4 regions of the Streptomyces sp. NPDC001904 genome follow, and region 1 is predicted to be linked to each of the others. Evidence: riboswitches for the same ligand, from Rfam matches in the RefSeq annotation. Region 1 holds a riboswitch; each other region holds the start of a gene.
The links. Region 1 has a riboswitch for cobalamin ahead of ABT127_RS21085 (ABC transporter substrate-binding protein). Riboswitches for the same ligand answer to the same signal wherever they lie in the genome.
Positions count from the first base shown of each region.

Region 2: linked by a shared signal. The riboswitch ahead of ABT127_RS30815 ((2Fe-2S) ferredoxin domain-containing protein) and the one ahead of ABT127_RS21085 (ABC transporter substrate-binding protein) in region 1 are both predicted to bind cobalamin.
Region 3: linked by a shared signal. The riboswitch ahead of ABT127_RS20185 (ribonucleoside-diphosphate reductase subunit alpha) and the one ahead of ABT127_RS21085 (ABC transporter substrate-binding protein) in region 1 are both predicted to bind cobalamin.
Region 4: linked by a shared signal. The riboswitch ahead of metE (5-methyltetrahydropteroyltriglutamate--homocysteine S-methyltransferase) and the one ahead of ABT127_RS21085 (ABC transporter substrate-binding protein) in region 1 are both predicted to bind cobalamin.

Region 1 is NZ_JBEOYI010000012.1:154,328-158,048, reverse strand. Features, by position in the region: gene ABT127_RS21090 (alpha/beta fold hydrolase) at 171-854, shown strand; cobalamin riboswitch at 937-1,107, shown strand; gene ABT127_RS21085 (ABC transporter substrate-binding protein) at 1,160-2,224, shown strand; gene ABT127_RS21080 (FecCD family ABC transporter permease) at 2,221-3,243, shown strand; gene ABT127_RS21075 (ABC transporter ATP-binding protein) at 3,240-3,721, shown strand, end outside.
Region 2 is NZ_JBEOYI010000024.1:117,440-121,160, forward strand. Features, by position in the region: gene meaB (methylmalonyl Co-A mutase-associated GTPase MeaB) at 1-817, shown strand, start outside; gene ABT127_RS30810 ((2Fe-2S)-binding protein) at 827-1,501, opposite strand; gene ABT127_RS30815 ((2Fe-2S) ferredoxin domain-containing protein) at 1,498-1,887, opposite strand; cobalamin riboswitch at 1,949-2,071, opposite strand; gene ABT127_RS30820 (patatin-like phospholipase family protein) at 2,185-3,417, opposite strand; gene ABT127_RS30825 (zf-HC2 domain-containing protein) at 3,585-3,721, opposite strand, start outside.
Region 3 is NZ_JBEOYI010000011.1:175,653-179,373, forward strand. Features, by position in the region: gene mctP (monocarboxylate uptake permease MctP) at 1-233, shown strand, start outside; gene ABT127_RS20175 (nucleoside hydrolase) at 335-1,315, shown strand; gene ABT127_RS20180 (hypothetical protein) at 1,319-2,149, opposite strand; cobalamin riboswitch at 2,225-2,362, shown strand; gene ABT127_RS20185 (ribonucleoside-diphosphate reductase subunit alpha) at 2,488-3,721, shown strand, end outside.
Region 4 is NZ_JBEOYI010000005.1:368,273-371,993, reverse strand. Features, by position in the region: gene metE (5-methyltetrahydropteroyltriglutamate--homocysteine S-methyltransferase) at 1-1,884, opposite strand, end outside; cobalamin riboswitch at 2,049-2,274, opposite strand; gene ABT127_RS11010 (LAETG motif-containing sortase-dependent surface protein) at 2,491-2,889, shown strand; gene ABT127_RS11005 (RNA polymerase sigma factor) at 2,908-3,597, shown strand; gene ABT127_RS11000 (hypothetical protein) at 3,594-3,721, shown strand, end outside.

The sequences.
Region 1 (3,721 bases):
GCCGTGTCGTCGACGGTCGGGAACGGCTCGTCCACCGCGGCCCTCGGCCAGCGGCCAAGACCGTCGCCCATGTCCCCCGGCCGCCCGGCATGACGTAGCCTCGCGGGACCAACTGATCTTCACGGTCGGCGTGTTGGCCGTGCGAAGGCGAGGGCGGGGGCATCGGATACATGCCGGAGCGACGCACGGTGCGGGTGGCGGGGATCAGGCTGTCCTACGAGGTGTCGGGACCGCCGGACGCCGTGCCGCTCCTGCTGCTGCACGGGCTGGGCGAGGGCGCCGCCGACTGGGCACCGGTGGCACCGGCGTTCGCCCGCGACCACCGGGTGCACGCCCTGGACCTGCGCGGGCACGGGCACAGTGACCGGCCGGGACGGTACTCCCTGGAGCTGATGCGGGACGACGTGACCGCGTTCCTGGACGCTCTGGGCATCGACCGGACGCGGATCGTCGCGCACTCCATGGGCGGCGTGGTCGCCCATCTGCTGGCGGCGGCCGAGCCGGAGCGGGTGACGCGGCTGGTGCTCGAGGACGTTCCGCTGCCCCGCCCGCGGACACCTCCGCCGCTGGTGCGCCCGGACGGAGAGCTGTCCTTCGACTGGGAGATGCTGGTGCAGGTCCGGCCGCAGCTCGACACCCCGCCCGCGCACTGGCTGGAGCAGCTGGGTGCGATCACCGCCGAGACGCTGGTGGTGGCGGGCGGGCCTCTCAGCCATGTGCCGCAGGACGGTGTCGCGGAGCTGGCGCGGCGGATTCCCGGCGGGCGGCTGCTGACCCTCCCGGTCGGGCACCTGGTCCACCGGGAGGCGCCGGAGGAGTTCGCGGCGGAGGTCTCCGCGTTCCTCGGCGCCTGATCGGTGCGGAGCGGCCGGACCAGGGCGATGCCCGAAAACCCCGGCACCAGGGCTCCCACCGGGCCCGTGGTACTTTCGCCGGGCCAGTCGTACCTTTGCACGGTCTGTCCGTGCACGGGTCAGGGAATCCGGTGGAAAGCCGGAACTGACGCGCAGCGGTGAGGGTGACGGGCGGAGCCACAGCCACTGGTCCGGTGACACGGTCTGGGAAGGCGCTTCGCGCGGACGACCCCGAGTCCGAAGACCTGCTGGCGGCCTCCGGGGGCGTTCCGCGGCCGGGGGTGGACCGTAGGCCGGCTCCGCGTATGAGCCCTGGACGCAGAGGATTCCCTGTGCTGCCCGCTCGTTTCACCCGTCATGTCCGCCGCGGCGCACCGCTGTTGGCCGGCGCCCTGTTCCTGGCCGGGTGCGGAGGACCGGCCGACGTCACCGGCGACGAGAGGTCGGCGCGCGGCGTCACGGTCGACAACTGCGGCACGAAGGTGCGCGTCGACGGCGCCCCGCGGCGTGCCGTCGCCCTCGACCAGGGCGCGGCGGAGATCATGCTGTCGCTCGGTCTCGCCGACCGGATGGTGGGCACCGGCACCTGGACGGACCCGGTGCTCAAGGGACTTGAGAAGGCGAACGCGAAGGTGCCCCGGCTCGCCGACCGCTACCCCTCCTTCGAGAAGGTCCTCGCCACCGAACCCGACTTCGCGGCCGCCTCGTTCAATTACACCCTCAGCAAGGGCGGCGTCGCGTCACGCGGGAAGTTCGCCGAACTCGGCGTCCCCACCTACCTCTCCCCGAGCGACTGCGCGGGCAAGGACAACAGCGGTGACGGCGACGGCGAGCGGACCGAGGCGCTCACCCTCGACACCGTCTACGGCGAGATACGCGACCTGGCGCGGATCTTCGACGTGGCGGAGCGCGGCGAGAAGCTCATCGCCTCGCTCAAGGCCCGCGTCGACAAGGCCGCTTCGGCGGCCGACGCCCCGGACGTCAGCGTGCTGTACTGGTTCGCCAACTCCGACTCGCCCTACATGGCGGGCTGTTGCGGCGCCCCGGGTGTCATCACCGAGGAGCTGGGGTTGCGCAACGTCTTCGACGACACCCACGAGGAGTGGCCGCAGATCGGCTGGGAGACCGTCGCGGACCGCGATCCGGACGTCCTCGTCATCGGTGACCTGACGCGCCGCTCTCAGTCGGCCGAGTCGGCGGCGCAGAAGATCAGGTTCCTGGAGTCCGACCCCGTCACGAAGAACATGACGGCGGTGCGCGAGAAGCGGTACGTGCGCTTGAGCGGACAGGACATGAACCCGACGATCCGCACCGTGGACGGAGTGGAGAAGGTGGCCGCCGCGCTCGGCGACTTCGGTATCGCCCGGTGAGTGCGACGACGCTGCGGTCCGCTCTGTACTGGGCGGCCGGCGTGTTCGCGCTCTGCGCGTCAGTCGCCGCGGCGATCACCTTCGGACCGGCGCAGATCCGTGTCGGCGACGTGTGGTCGGCGGTGGGCGCGCGGCTCGGCTGGGGCAGTTCGGACCTGTCGCCGATCCGCGACGGCATCGTCTGGAACCTGCGGCTGCCGCGGGCCCTGCTCGCGGCCGTCTGCGGGGCCGGGCTCGCCGTGTGCGGCACCGTGCTGCAGGCGCTGCTGCGCAATCCGCTCGCCGATCCGTTCGTGCTCGGGGTGTCCTCGGGGGCGTCGACGGGCGCGGTGCTCGTCGTGGTCCTCGGGGTGGGCGGCGGCGCGCTGTCGGTGTCCGGCGGGGCGTTCATCGGCGCGGTCGTCTCGTTCGCGCTGGTGCTGCTGCTCAGCCACACCCTGGGCGGCACGACGGACCGGGTGGTGCTCAGCGGGGTGGCGGCGATGCAGCTGTTCTCCGCGCTGACCTCGGTCGTGGTGCTGACGGCCGCCGACGCGGAGACGACGCGCGGCGTGCTCTTCTGGCTGCTCGGCTCGCTCGGCGGCGTCGGCTGGACCGAGGTGTGGCTGTGTCTCGCGGTCCTCGTGGTCGCACTGGTCGTGTGTCTCGGGTACGGGCGCACGCTCGACGCGTTCGCCTTCGGCCCGGAGGCGGCCGCCGCGCTGGGAGTCCGGGTGGCCCGCACCCGGCTGATCCTGCTGTGCGTGACGGCCCTGCTGACCGCGGTCCTGGTCAGCGCGGCGGGCGCGATCGGCTTCGTCGGTCTGGTGCTGCCGCACGCGGCGCGCGCCCTCGTCGGCCCCGGGCACACCCGGCTGCTGCCGGTGACGGCGCTCGCCGGCGCGGTCTTCCTGGTCTGGGTGGACACGGCGGCGCGTACGGTCCTGGCACCTCAGGAGGTTCCGGTGGGAGTGGTGACGTCCTTGATCGGTGTGCCCGCGTTCGTGCTGGTGCTGTACCGGCGCAGGGCCGTCCGGTGACGTCCGGGCTGCGCGCGGAGCGCGTGTCGCGGTCGGCGGGCGGCGCGCTGATCCTCGACGGGGTGGAGCTCGCCCCGCGCCCCGGCACCGTGACGGGCCTGCTCGGCCCGAACGGTTCGGGGAAATCCACCCTGCTGCGGGTGCTCGCCGGGGTGCTCGCCCCGGACTCCGGTGTCGTCACCCTCGACGGCGCGCCGCTGGCGGACGTCCCGCGCCGCACGGTCGCGCGGCGGGTCGCCGTGGTGGAGCAGCAGTCCGACACCCAGGTCGAGCTGACCGTCGCCGATGTGGTGCGGCTGGGACGGATCCCGCACCGCCGCGCGTGGGCGCCGGCGTCCGCGGCCGACGAGGGCGCGGTCCGCTCCGCGCTGGAGCGCAGCGGCCTGGCCGACAAGGCGCACCGGCTGTGGCACACCCTGTCGGGCGGTGAGCGGCAGCGGGTGCAGATCGCCCGCGCCCTGGCCCAGGAGCCGCGCGA
Region 2 (3,721 bases), on a different contig from region 1:
GGGGGTCGGGAAGTCGACGTTCATCGACGCGTTCGGCTCCCTGCTCACCGGGCGCGGTCACCGGGTGGCCGTGCTCGCGGTCGATCCGTCGTCCAGCCGCACGGGCGGTTCCATCCTGGGCGACAAGACGCGGATGGAACGTCTCGCGGTCGATCCGGCCGCCTTCGTGCGTCCCTCCCCCACGGCCGGGACGCTCGGTGGTGTCGCCAAGGCGACGCGGGAGTCGATCGTCGTCATGGAGGCCGCCGGATACGACGTGGTCCTGGTGGAGACGGTCGGCGTGGGCCAGTCGGAGACTGCGGTCGCCAACATGGTCGACACGTTTCTGCTGCTGTCGCTGGCGCGGACCGGTGACCAGTTGCAGGGCATCAAGAAGGGTGTCCTCGAGCTCGCCGACGTCATCGCGGTGAACAAAGCGGACGGGCCGCATGAGCGCGACGCGCGCTCGGCGGCGCGGGAACTGTCGGGCGCGCTGCGCCTGATGCACGGCAAGGACGCGTTCTGGACGCCTCCGGTGCTGTCGTGCAGCGCCCGCGAGGAGAGCGGACTCGACGAGGTCTGGGAGCGGATCGAGCAGCATCGCACGCTCCTCGACTCGACGGGACGTCTCGCAGAGAGGCGCCGCACGCAGCAGGTCGACTGGACGTGGACGATGGTGCGCGACGAACTCCTCGGCCGGCTGCACGCCGATCCCGCGGTACGGGCGCTCACCCCCGGTCTGGAGCGGCGGGTCCGCGACGGTGACCTCACCGCGACGCTGGCCGCCGAGCAGATCCTGGACACCTTCCGGAAAGGGGAGGCGGAGGTCGGGGACTGACGCGGCCGGTCAACCGGTCAGGCAGCAGTCCCCGCACGTGCCGCCGCCCGGGGCACGGTAGAAGAGACAACAGCTGTTGCGGCGGAACGTCAGCCGGGGCCCGGTGATCCGCCCGGTGCCCCGCAGCCGGCCCGTCTCCAGGAGCTCGCGGGTCAGGCGGGTGAGCGGGCCGCGCAGGGCGGGCCGGGTGCGCAGCAGTTGCGCCGCCGAACCGACCAGCGCGGACGCCGAGTTCCCGGCCAGCAGGCCCGGCGCCACCTTGACGCTGAGGCCGGCCTCCACGTCGCGCAGCACGTCGTCGACCTCCGCGTGGACGGCTTCGACCGGCGACGGCAGCCGCTCCGCGAGCCGTCCCCGCGGTGCGGTCAGCCGCAGGTCCGTCCCGTCGCCGGACCACTCCACGGCACTCATCGTCGGCACGATCCCGTGCAGGAGCGCGCAGGCGAGGACCGGTGACCACAGCCGGGCCGCGAGTCCGAGATGCGCGACGGAGACGCCGACACGCAACTCGGCCGTCCCGAAACGGTCGTTGACCGCTCGGGCGCGGGCGGCGAACCCGTCGCGGAGACCACCGCCGTCGTCGGTGTCCCGGGTCGCGGGGGTGTCGAGGGCGAAGAATCCACCGAGCCGCGCGACGTCGCGCAGCGCCTCGGCGACCTGCTCCGGCCGGGCCTCGTCCGTCATGAGGTGGTGGCGGTGCGGCGCGGCGGTTCGATGAGGTAGAGGTCGAGGATGTCGGGCCGGGCCGCGACGCCCGGGCCTCCTGCCCGTACCCAGTCCGCTATGTCCTCGGTGGCGTCGGGGTCGTTGACGAGGCCGAGCCACACCGGGCGGGCGCCTGCCGCCCGCCCGGCCGTCGAGGGCTGTACGACGACGACGTTGGCCTGCTCGCAGACGTCGAGGCAGGCGGAGATCCGCACCGGGGCGATCTCGCGCAGCCGCGCGGTCTGGGCCGCGTGATCGGCGTTGACCTTGACGGTGCCGCAGCAGCAGTCGCGGCACACCACCACCCGGCACGGGACCGCCCGGCCCCCGGTCGCCACGGTCTCGTCGGCGAGCCGTTCAGGCATGCCGTGTCCTTCCTCTCGCCGGGGAGTTCCGCCCCGGGGTGCTTCGAGGAGGCGACAGCCTGAGTCTCCTGGCTCTCGGGTCCGCGCTCGTCCCGGCCTTCCCACCCGCGCGGGGCAGTGGCTCGTCGGGATCCGCTCGCCGATCACAGTGGCGGTACCGCACCGGATTCGCACCGGTTTCCTCGGGCGGCTGCCGCCCATGTCCTCGGCCATCATGCCATCCGTGCGGGCACCGCGACCGGCCCGCCCGGCTGCCTGGCAGGTTCACCGGGCAGAACGCGGCGGGACGTTCGGCGGCTAGGCGGAGTCGGTGCGCCACAGCTTGCCCGGATCGTCGCCCGCCTCGTCGAGGATGATCCGGGCGTCCCGTACGCCGAGATTGATGGCCTCGCTGGTGAACTCCGGTTCGAAGAAGAGGTAGCTGAGCAGTTCGCCCCGGCTCCGTCCCGGGCCCAGGAGCGCGGCGAGGAACATCAGGTCGGGGTTGGTCAGCCGGCGGATGCCCCGGAAGCAGGTGTCCAGGACGTATTCCGCCTTCTCGCCGAGCTGATCCCCCTGGCCGGGCGGCGGCCCGCCGAAGAGGTACTCGACGACGGTGTACGGGCGTCCGCGCGGGCTGATCCGTTCCGCCCCGGACTCGAGCAACTCGTCCACCTTGCCGAGCGTGCGCGTGTCCTCCACCATGCGATCGCCCATCAGGCCCGTGACGATCTGGGCGACGACGTCCTGGACGGACGGCGCGGCTTCGTTCCCGCAGTCCACGAGGCGGGGCAGGTCGCGCAGCGGGGTGGTGGCGACGATCACGACCCGGCGGGCGCCGAGCGAGATCGTCGGCTTGATGGGGGCGTTGAGGCGTACGCCTCCGTCCATGTACCAGCAGCCGGAGGGTCCGACCCTGACGGGCGGGAACGCCACGGGAATCGCCGCGGACGCCATCACGTGGTCCACGTCCAGGACGGTCCGGGTGTAGTCGACCGCCCGGTCGGTGTCGGAGTCCGGCAGCCGGGCCGCGGCGGGTCCCTCGGCGAAGATCTCCGTGCGGCCGCTGCCACAGGCCGTCGTGGCCACGGCCACGCCCTGGACCGCACCGCTCGCGGTGTTGGCGTGGAGCTGGTCCCAGTCCACCTTCGTCCGCAAGGTCGCCCGCAGGGGGCTCGTGTCGAGCAGGCCCGCCAGGGGGGAGCTGGACGGGTTCACCACGCGCGTCAGGCACTGCCGAAGGAGCATGGGCAAGGCTGTCAGCAGCAGCGGCCGGTACACCTGATCCTTCGTCACTCCCTGCCAGGCGGCGATGACTTCGTCGGCGGCCCGGCGGGCGGGCAGGTGTGCGCGCGAGGCGAAGAGCACCGCGTTGAGCGCACCGGCGCTGGTGCCGGTGAACATCGTCGGCCGCTGCCCCCACGCGTCGAGCTCCGGCAACAGGGTCGCCAGCATGCCGGCCTCGTACGCACCCCGCGCCCCGCCCCCTGCGAGCACGACGCCGATGTCACCGCCGGCCGAGGCCGGCGCGGCGGGTTCGTCCTCGGGCATCGTCCCTCCCTGATCGACGGCGCTCGGGCGCGGTCGAAAGGGGTGTGCCGTACGCCATCGGCCGCCTGGACGATGCCACTACGGCCCGCGGAAGGGCGCAACGGCGGAACCGGCCATCCCTCCTGGCCGGGAGTGCCGTCGTCAGGGCGGCGTACCTCCGTGCGGTGCTAGAGGCGACTCATCGATGCCATCGCGTACAGCAGCTCGACGGCGGCCGTGGGGTCGCCCTGCTGGCTCTTGGCCGCTTCCCGGGGTGAGAGGTGGCCCGCCGCGACCCGGCAGAACTCCACTTCGGGCAGGACGA
Region 3 (3,721 bases), on a different contig from region 1:
CGCAGAAGCACTTCGGCGGGTCCTCGGCGGAGATCCCGGGCATCGGCCAGATCGGCTACATCGGCATGACGGCGATCGTGCTGAACGTGATCGTGACCGTGGTCCTCACCTTCGTCCTGCGGGCCGTGAAGGCGCCGGAGGGCGTCGACGAGACCTCGCCGTCGGACTACACCGCGGACGCCGGCGACAAGGGCGTGCAGACCGAGCTGCCCACGGTCGGTGCCGGTCACTAGTACCGCTCCCCCGGTCCACCTGACGAGCCCCTCCGGTCCGGAGGGGCTCGTCCCGTTACGGTGACCCGGTACAGCCCCGCACCACCCGCCTTGGAGGAAACGTGCCCGCCCCCATCGTTCTCGACAGTGATCCCGGTATCGACGACGCCGTAGCGCTCCAGTACCTGCTCGGCACCGGCCTGTGGGACCTCAAGGCGTACACGACGGTCGGCGGCAACGTCCCCGCCGAGCAGACCTTCCGCAACGGCCGCGCCCTCGCCCGCGCCTTCGGCATCGACGGCGACGTGTCCGTGCACCGCGGCGCGGGCCGCCCGCTCACCCGGCTGCCCTACTCGGCGGCCGGGGAGTTCCACGGCGCCTCCGGGCTCGGCGCCGAGACGCTGCCCGACTCCACCGCGCCCGAGCAGGCCGAGTCCTCCGCGCAGGCGCTGCTGCGGCTCTCGCGGGAGTACGAGGGTGAGCTCACCGTCTGCGCCACGGGACCGCTCACCAACGTGGCCCTCGCGCTCACCGAGGACCCCGGCTTCGCGCGGCGCGTGAAGAAGCTCGTCTTCATGGGCGGCGCCGCCGACGTGCCCGGGAACATCACCCCGGTCGCCGAGTTCAACGCCTGGGCCGACCCGGACGCCGTGGACCTCGTCGTCTCCTCCGGCATCGCCTACACGATGGTCGGCCTCGACGCGACGCACGGCTGGCGGTTCACCACCGACGACCTGGAGACCCTGCGGGCGGCGGGCGAGGGCATGGCGCTCACCGCCCGCCTGATGGACTTCTACCTCGGCGCCTACCGGGAGACCGGCGGCTCCCCGCTGCACGACCCGCTGGCCGTGGGCGTGTGCGCCGACGAGTCGTTCGTGACCGCCGCCGAGGGCACGGTCGTGGTGGAGTGCGGCTCCGAACTCACCCGCGGCAAGACCGTGTTCATCCCCTACGACGCGGACTACCCCCGCGCCTACTACCAGGAGTCCCCGCTGGTCGCGGCCCGCACCGCGCGGCGCGGCCGGGTCGCCCTCGGCACCGGCCCGCGCAACTTCACCGAGGACTTCGTGAACACCCTCCTCAAGCAGCCGACCGCCGCCTGAGCGTCACGGCCCCACCCCGTACAGCCCGCTGCCCACCTCCCGCGCGAGCCGCGCGGCCCAGCGCACGGTCGCGTCGCGGTCCGTGCCCTCGCCGCTGATGACCTGGACGAGGACGCCGCCGACCCGGACGTGGGCGGTGTACGTGGTCCTGGTGTCGCCCTCGTAGACGATGTCCTGGACCTCCAGGTACGCCTCGTCGCCGAGGCCCTTCAGCGGCTCCGCGCGGTAGCGCTCGGTGGCCGTGCCCGCCTCCATGTCGGAGCCGAACTCCCGGCAGTGGCGCAGGATGTCCTGCTCGACCCGGTGCAGTTCACGGGCGGCCGCGGGCCGCAGTGACACGAGGAGCTCGGTGACCACGATGTGCCCGCGCGGCGGCGCGTGCGTCCGGTCGACCCAGGAGGCGTGGGCGGAGGCCGTCGTGCCGCGGTAGGCGGCCGGGCCGAGCCACGCCGGGTCCGCCGTGCTGTCGAGGCAGTACGACCACCGGCCGCGCCGCTGCTCGTGGGTGGACTCGAACGGCATCGCGAGCACCTCGTCGAGCTCCAGGCCCCGCCCGAAGTCGCTCGCGGGCAGCAGCGCGGCCCGCAGCCGCTCGGCGCTGAAGGTGCGCGCCCCGGGCGCGGCGGCATCCAGCCCGGGCGCGGTCGCCGGGCCGGTCGGGAGGACCACTTCCGGACGGGCCGGCTCCGGGCGCGTCGGCGTGGCGGACGCGGTCCTGCTCGACGCGGGCCGCTTCGCCTCGGCCCCCTCCGGCCGCTGCTGCCGATCAGCGCCGCACCCGGCCAGAAGCCCCGCCAGGACCGGCACCACGGCCGCCGTCCACCACCCGCGCATGGCACCACTCTCCCCCTGATCGTCCCCACTGCGAGACCTTAGCCGACACAAGATGTGGGGGTGCGGCGAACACCCGGCACAACATGTATGCTCGCTCTCGCTGTCAGCGCAGGGGAATCCGGTGCAAATCCGGAACTGTCCCGCAACGGTGAACGTAAGCCTCGTACAGGCGCCCACGTGAGTCCGAAGACCTGCCGACGGCACACCCGAGCCACCCGGCCCGGGTGTCGACGACGTCCGGGCCTCGTGGAATGGGCCGGTGACGCGGGCCCTGCCGTGCGCGGGCCCCTGCCACTGTCTCCCCGCGGGCCCCGAGCCGAGCGAGGGAGAGCCCCACCGTGACCATCGCGCCCGCTGATCCTGCCTCAGTCGTGGCCGAGGCGGATGCCCCCGGTACCGCGTTGCTGCGCACCCTGACCGAGCTGACCGCCGATCTGCCCGCCGCCGATCCCGGCCGGGTCGCGGCCGCCGCGCTGCGGGGCCGCAGCGCGCGGGCCGACGAGGCCGAGCTGCGCGAACTCGCCACCGAGGGCGCGGCCGGGCTGATCTCCGAGGACCCCGTCTACTCCCGGCTCGCCGCGCGGCTGCTGACGCTCTCCATCGCCGCCGAGGCCGCCTCGCAGGGCGTCACGTCGTTCACCGGATCGATCGCCGTCGGCCACCGTGAGGGCCTGATCGCGGACCGCACCGCCGAGTTCGTCCGCGTCCATGCCGCACGCCTCGACGCGCTGGTGGACCGGGCGGCCGACGACCGCTTCGGCTACTTCGGCCTGCGCACCGTCTTCAGCCGCTACCTCCTGCGGCACCCGATCACCCGCAAGGTGATCGAGACGCCCCAGCACTTCATGCTGCGGGTCGCGGCCGGTCTCGCCGAGGACGACTCGGCGCGCGCGCTCGAAGAGGTCGCCGCGCTGTACCGCCTGATGAGCCGGCTCGACTACCTCCCCTCCTCCCCCACGCTCTTCAACTCCGGCACCCGGCACCCGCAGATGTCGAGCTGCTACCTCCTCGACTCGCCGCTGGACGAGCTGGACTCGATCTACGACCGCTACCACCAGGTGGCCCGGCTCTCCAAGCACGCCGGCGGCATCGGGCTGTCGTACTCCCGCATCCGCTCGCGCGGCTCGCTGATCCGCGGCACGAACGGCCACTCCAACGGCATCGTGCCGTTCCTGAAGACCCTCGACGCGTCGGTCGCCGCCGTGAACCAGGGCGGGCGCCGCAAGGGCGCGGCCGCCGTCTACCTGGAGACCTGGCACTCCGACATCGAGGAGTTCCTGGAGCTGCGCGACAACACCGGCGAGGACGCGCGGCGCACCCACAACCTGAACCTGGCGCACTGGATCCCGGACGAGTTCATGCGCCGGGTGGACGCGGACCGGCCGTGGTCGCTGTTCTCGCCGGCCGACGTGCCCGAGCTGGTCGACCTGTGGGGCGACGAGTTCGACGCCGCGTACCGGAAGGCCGAGGCCGAGGGGAAGGCGCTCAAGACCATCCCGGCCCGCGACCTGTACGGCCGCATGATGCGCACCCTCGCGCAGACCGGCAACGGCTGGATGACGTTCAAGGACG
Region 4 (3,721 bases), on a different contig from region 1:
GTCCGCGGCGCGCAGGGGGAGGGTCTCGCGCAGCGCGGGTTCGTCGACCTGGATGACCGAAGTGCCGTTCGCCTCCAGGTCGTTGACCTCGTCGCGCAGGGCGAGGGCGACCTGGCGGGCGGTGTCGCCGAGCGGCTGGTCGTCGCGGACGAAGGACCAGGCGAGCATGGTGACGGGGCCGGTCAGCATGCCCTTGACCGGGCGGTCCGACAGCGACTGCGCGTACGCCGTCCAGCGCACCGTCATCGGTTCGGGACGGGAGATGTCACCGGCCAGGACCGGCGGGCGGACGTAGCGGGTGCCGTAGGACTGGACCCAGCCGTGCTGGGTCGCGAGGTAGCCGGTGAGCTGTTCGGCGAAGTACTGGACCATGTCGTTGCGTTCGGGTTCGCCGTGCACCAGGACGTCGATCCCGGTCTTCTCCTGGAAGGAGATGACGTCCCGGATCTCGGTCCTGACGCGCTCCTCGTAGCCCGCGGTGCCGATCCGACCGGCCCTCAAGTCGGCGCGCGCGGTGCGCAGTTCGGACGTCTGCGGGAACGAGCCGATCGTGGTCGTCGGCAGCAGCGGCAGGCCCAGGTGGGCGCGCTGGGCAGCGGCCCGCGCGGAGTACGGCTGCGAGCGCCGGGCATCGGCGTCGGTGACCGCGGCCGCGCGGGCCCGCACCGCCGGGTCGCGGGTGATGGGCGAGGTGGCGCGGGAGGAGAGCGCCGCGCGGTTGACGGCGAGTTCGGCGGTGATCGTGTCGGTGCCGTGGGCGAGGCCCTTGGCGAGCGTGGCGATCTCGGCGGTCTTCTGGCGGGCGAAGGCGAGCCAGCGCAGGATCTGCGGGTCGATGTCGCGCTCCAGGGCGGCGTCCAGCGGGACGTGCAACAGCGAGCAGGAGGCGGCGACGTCGACTCGCTCGGCGAGGCCCAGCAGAGTGCCGAGCGTGGCGAGGGACTTCTCCAGGTCGTCGACCCAGATGTTGCGGCCGTCGACGACGCCCGCGACCAGCCGCTTGCCGGGCAGTCCGCCGGCGGCGGCGAGCGCGTCGAGGTTGGCGGCCGCGGCGCCGGTGAAGTCGAGGGCGAGGCCGTCGACGGGGGCCTTGGCGAGAACCGGCAGGGCGTCACCGAGCCGGTCGAAGTAGGAGGCGACGAGGAGCTTGGGCCGGTCGGTGCGAGCGCCGAGGTCGCGGTAGGCGCGGGCGGCGGCGTTCAGCTCGGCCGGGGTGCGGTCCTGGACCAGGGCAGGCTCGTCGAGCTGCACCCATGCGGCGCCGGCGGCGCGCAGGTCGGCGAGGACTGCCGCGTACACGGGCAGCAGCCGGTCGAGGAGGGTGAGCGGATCGAAGCCGGCGGCGACGCCGGGCGCGGGCTTGGCGAGCAGGAGATAGGTGACCGGGCCGACCAGGACCGGACGGGCGGTCAGCCCGAGGGCCACGGCCTCCTCGAACTCGGCGACCTGCTTGGCGGAGTCGGCGGTGAAGACCGTGTCCGGTCCCAACTCGGGTACCAGATAGTGGTAGTTGGTGTCGAACCACTTGGTCATCTCCAGCGGCGCCACGTCCTGGGTGCCGCGCGCCATCGCGAAACAGCCGTCCAGGGCGTCGGCTTCCACCGCGGCGCGGTGGCGCTCGGGGACGGCGCCGACCATGACGGTGGTGTCGAGGACGTGGTCGTAGTACGAGAAGTCGCCGGTCGGGACTTCGGTGATCCCGGCGGCGGCGAGTTCCCGCCAGTTGGCCCGGCGCAGCTCGGCGGCGGTGGCCCGGAGGGCGTCGGCGGTGACGCGGCCCTTCCAGTAGCCCTCGACGGCCTTCTTGAGCTCGCGGTCGCGGCCCTGACGGGGGTAGCCGTACACGGTGGCCCGTGCTGCCGCGGCTGGGGTCCTGGTGGTCACGGAGTTCTCCTTCGAGAGACGTATCCCTGGGATCCCGGGGACCCGTACGGCACGAAGGAGTGACACACACGGCGGTTCGACGTCACGCGGTGAAGGCGCGGTCGTCCGCCGGATATGTACGCCGACCCGCCCACGAGGTCACCGGGATGTCCGCGCACGCGTCGTACGCACACGGGCAGGTGGCAGGTCTTCGGACTCGTGAGCACGTCCGTCCGGACCGGACGGACACCTACTGGCCGTCGCTTCCCAAGCCTCTTTGCCGAGGCCCAGTGCGTATGACGGCGGTCGTTCCCACTCACCGCTGCGGGGCAGTCCCGGATTCCCACCGGGTTCCCTCTTGCGACGCATCCCGCCTGGCGGACGGGGCGAACCAGCTGCGGGACTCACCCTACGGGCCACCGGACCCGGGTCGCCAGGGGGACCGGCCGCGCAGCGCGGGGAGAGAACACACAGCCGTGCACGGCGTCGCGGCGGCCGTCGTGCGGAACGCCCGTGGAACCCGGCGAAGAAATCCGTGCGACCACGGCAACCCGGCGCGGGGTCGCGCGTCGTGTGGGGGTGAAGGGCGCCGACCGGTGTCCTTCACCCCGACCCTGGAGTACGACCGTGAACCACCTCGTCCCCGTCCGCGGCGCCGTCGTCGCCACCGGCCTGCTGGCCGCCCTCGCCGCGATCCCCGCCGCCCAGGCCGCACCGGCACACCCGTCGGCCAGCCCCACGAGCGTCGCCAGCCCGGTGCCCGCCACCAGCGCTCCGACACCGGCCACGACGGTTCCGCCGTCCGCAGAGCCGTCCGCCGTACCGTCCGCTGAGCCGTCCGCTGAGCCGTCCGCAGCGCCGTCCGCCGACGGCACCGTGGCGCCCTCGCCCGTCCCCTCCAAGGACGAGCTGGCCCATACTGGTTCGTCGAACACCAGCACCACCGTCATGGGCGCCGGGGCCGTCGTCCTGGTCGCCGGTGGGGCGGGAGCCCTCTTCGCCGTACGCCGCCGCTCGCACCGCTGACACCGCCCGAGGAACCCCGTGCACAGCCCCGCAGCCACTCAGCTCGCCCCGCGGCCGCGGCCGTTCACGCCGTCGTACGGCCGGACCCGCCCCGGATGGCGGGCGTCGCTGCGCGGGCTGCTGCGCCGCGACCGGTCCACGCTCGAGGCGGCACCCGGCCAGGACACACCGCGCCACCCCTCCGGGTACGGCGGCACGCACCCCTACCCCCGGCCGGACCGGCCACCCACGGTCAGCGAGCTGTACCACGCGCACCGGCTGCGCATGGTCCGGCTCGCGGTGCTGCTCGTGGACGACCCGGCCACCGCGGAGGACGTCGTCCAGGACGCGTTCACCGCCCTCTACCGACGCCACGGGGAGCGGATCACGGAGGTCGACAACGCCCTCGGCTATCTGCGGACCTCGGTCGTCAACACCGCCCGGTCGGTCCTGCGCCGCCGCCGCACCGCCCGCGCGTGGACACCGCCACCGGCCGGAGAGACCCCGTCCGCCGAGGACTCCGTCGTCCTCGACGAGGCGCACCGCGAAGTGCTCGCCGCGCTCGCCCGGCTGACACCGCGCCGTCGCGAAGTCCTCGTCCTGCGCTACTGGGCGGACCTCAGCGAGGCTGAGATAGCCGCCACCCTCGGCATCAGTAGGGGCGCGGTGAAATCGAACGCCAGCCGCGCGCTCGACGCACTCGAAAAGATCCTGGAGGGCCGGATATGACACCGCGAACACCACGGACCGAACCGGCCGGCAGCCCGGAGCGCCCGCTGGAGCGACGGCTGCACGACGCGCTCGCGGCCCGCGCCGACAGCATCACCGTACGCACGCTGCGCCCGGCCGAGCC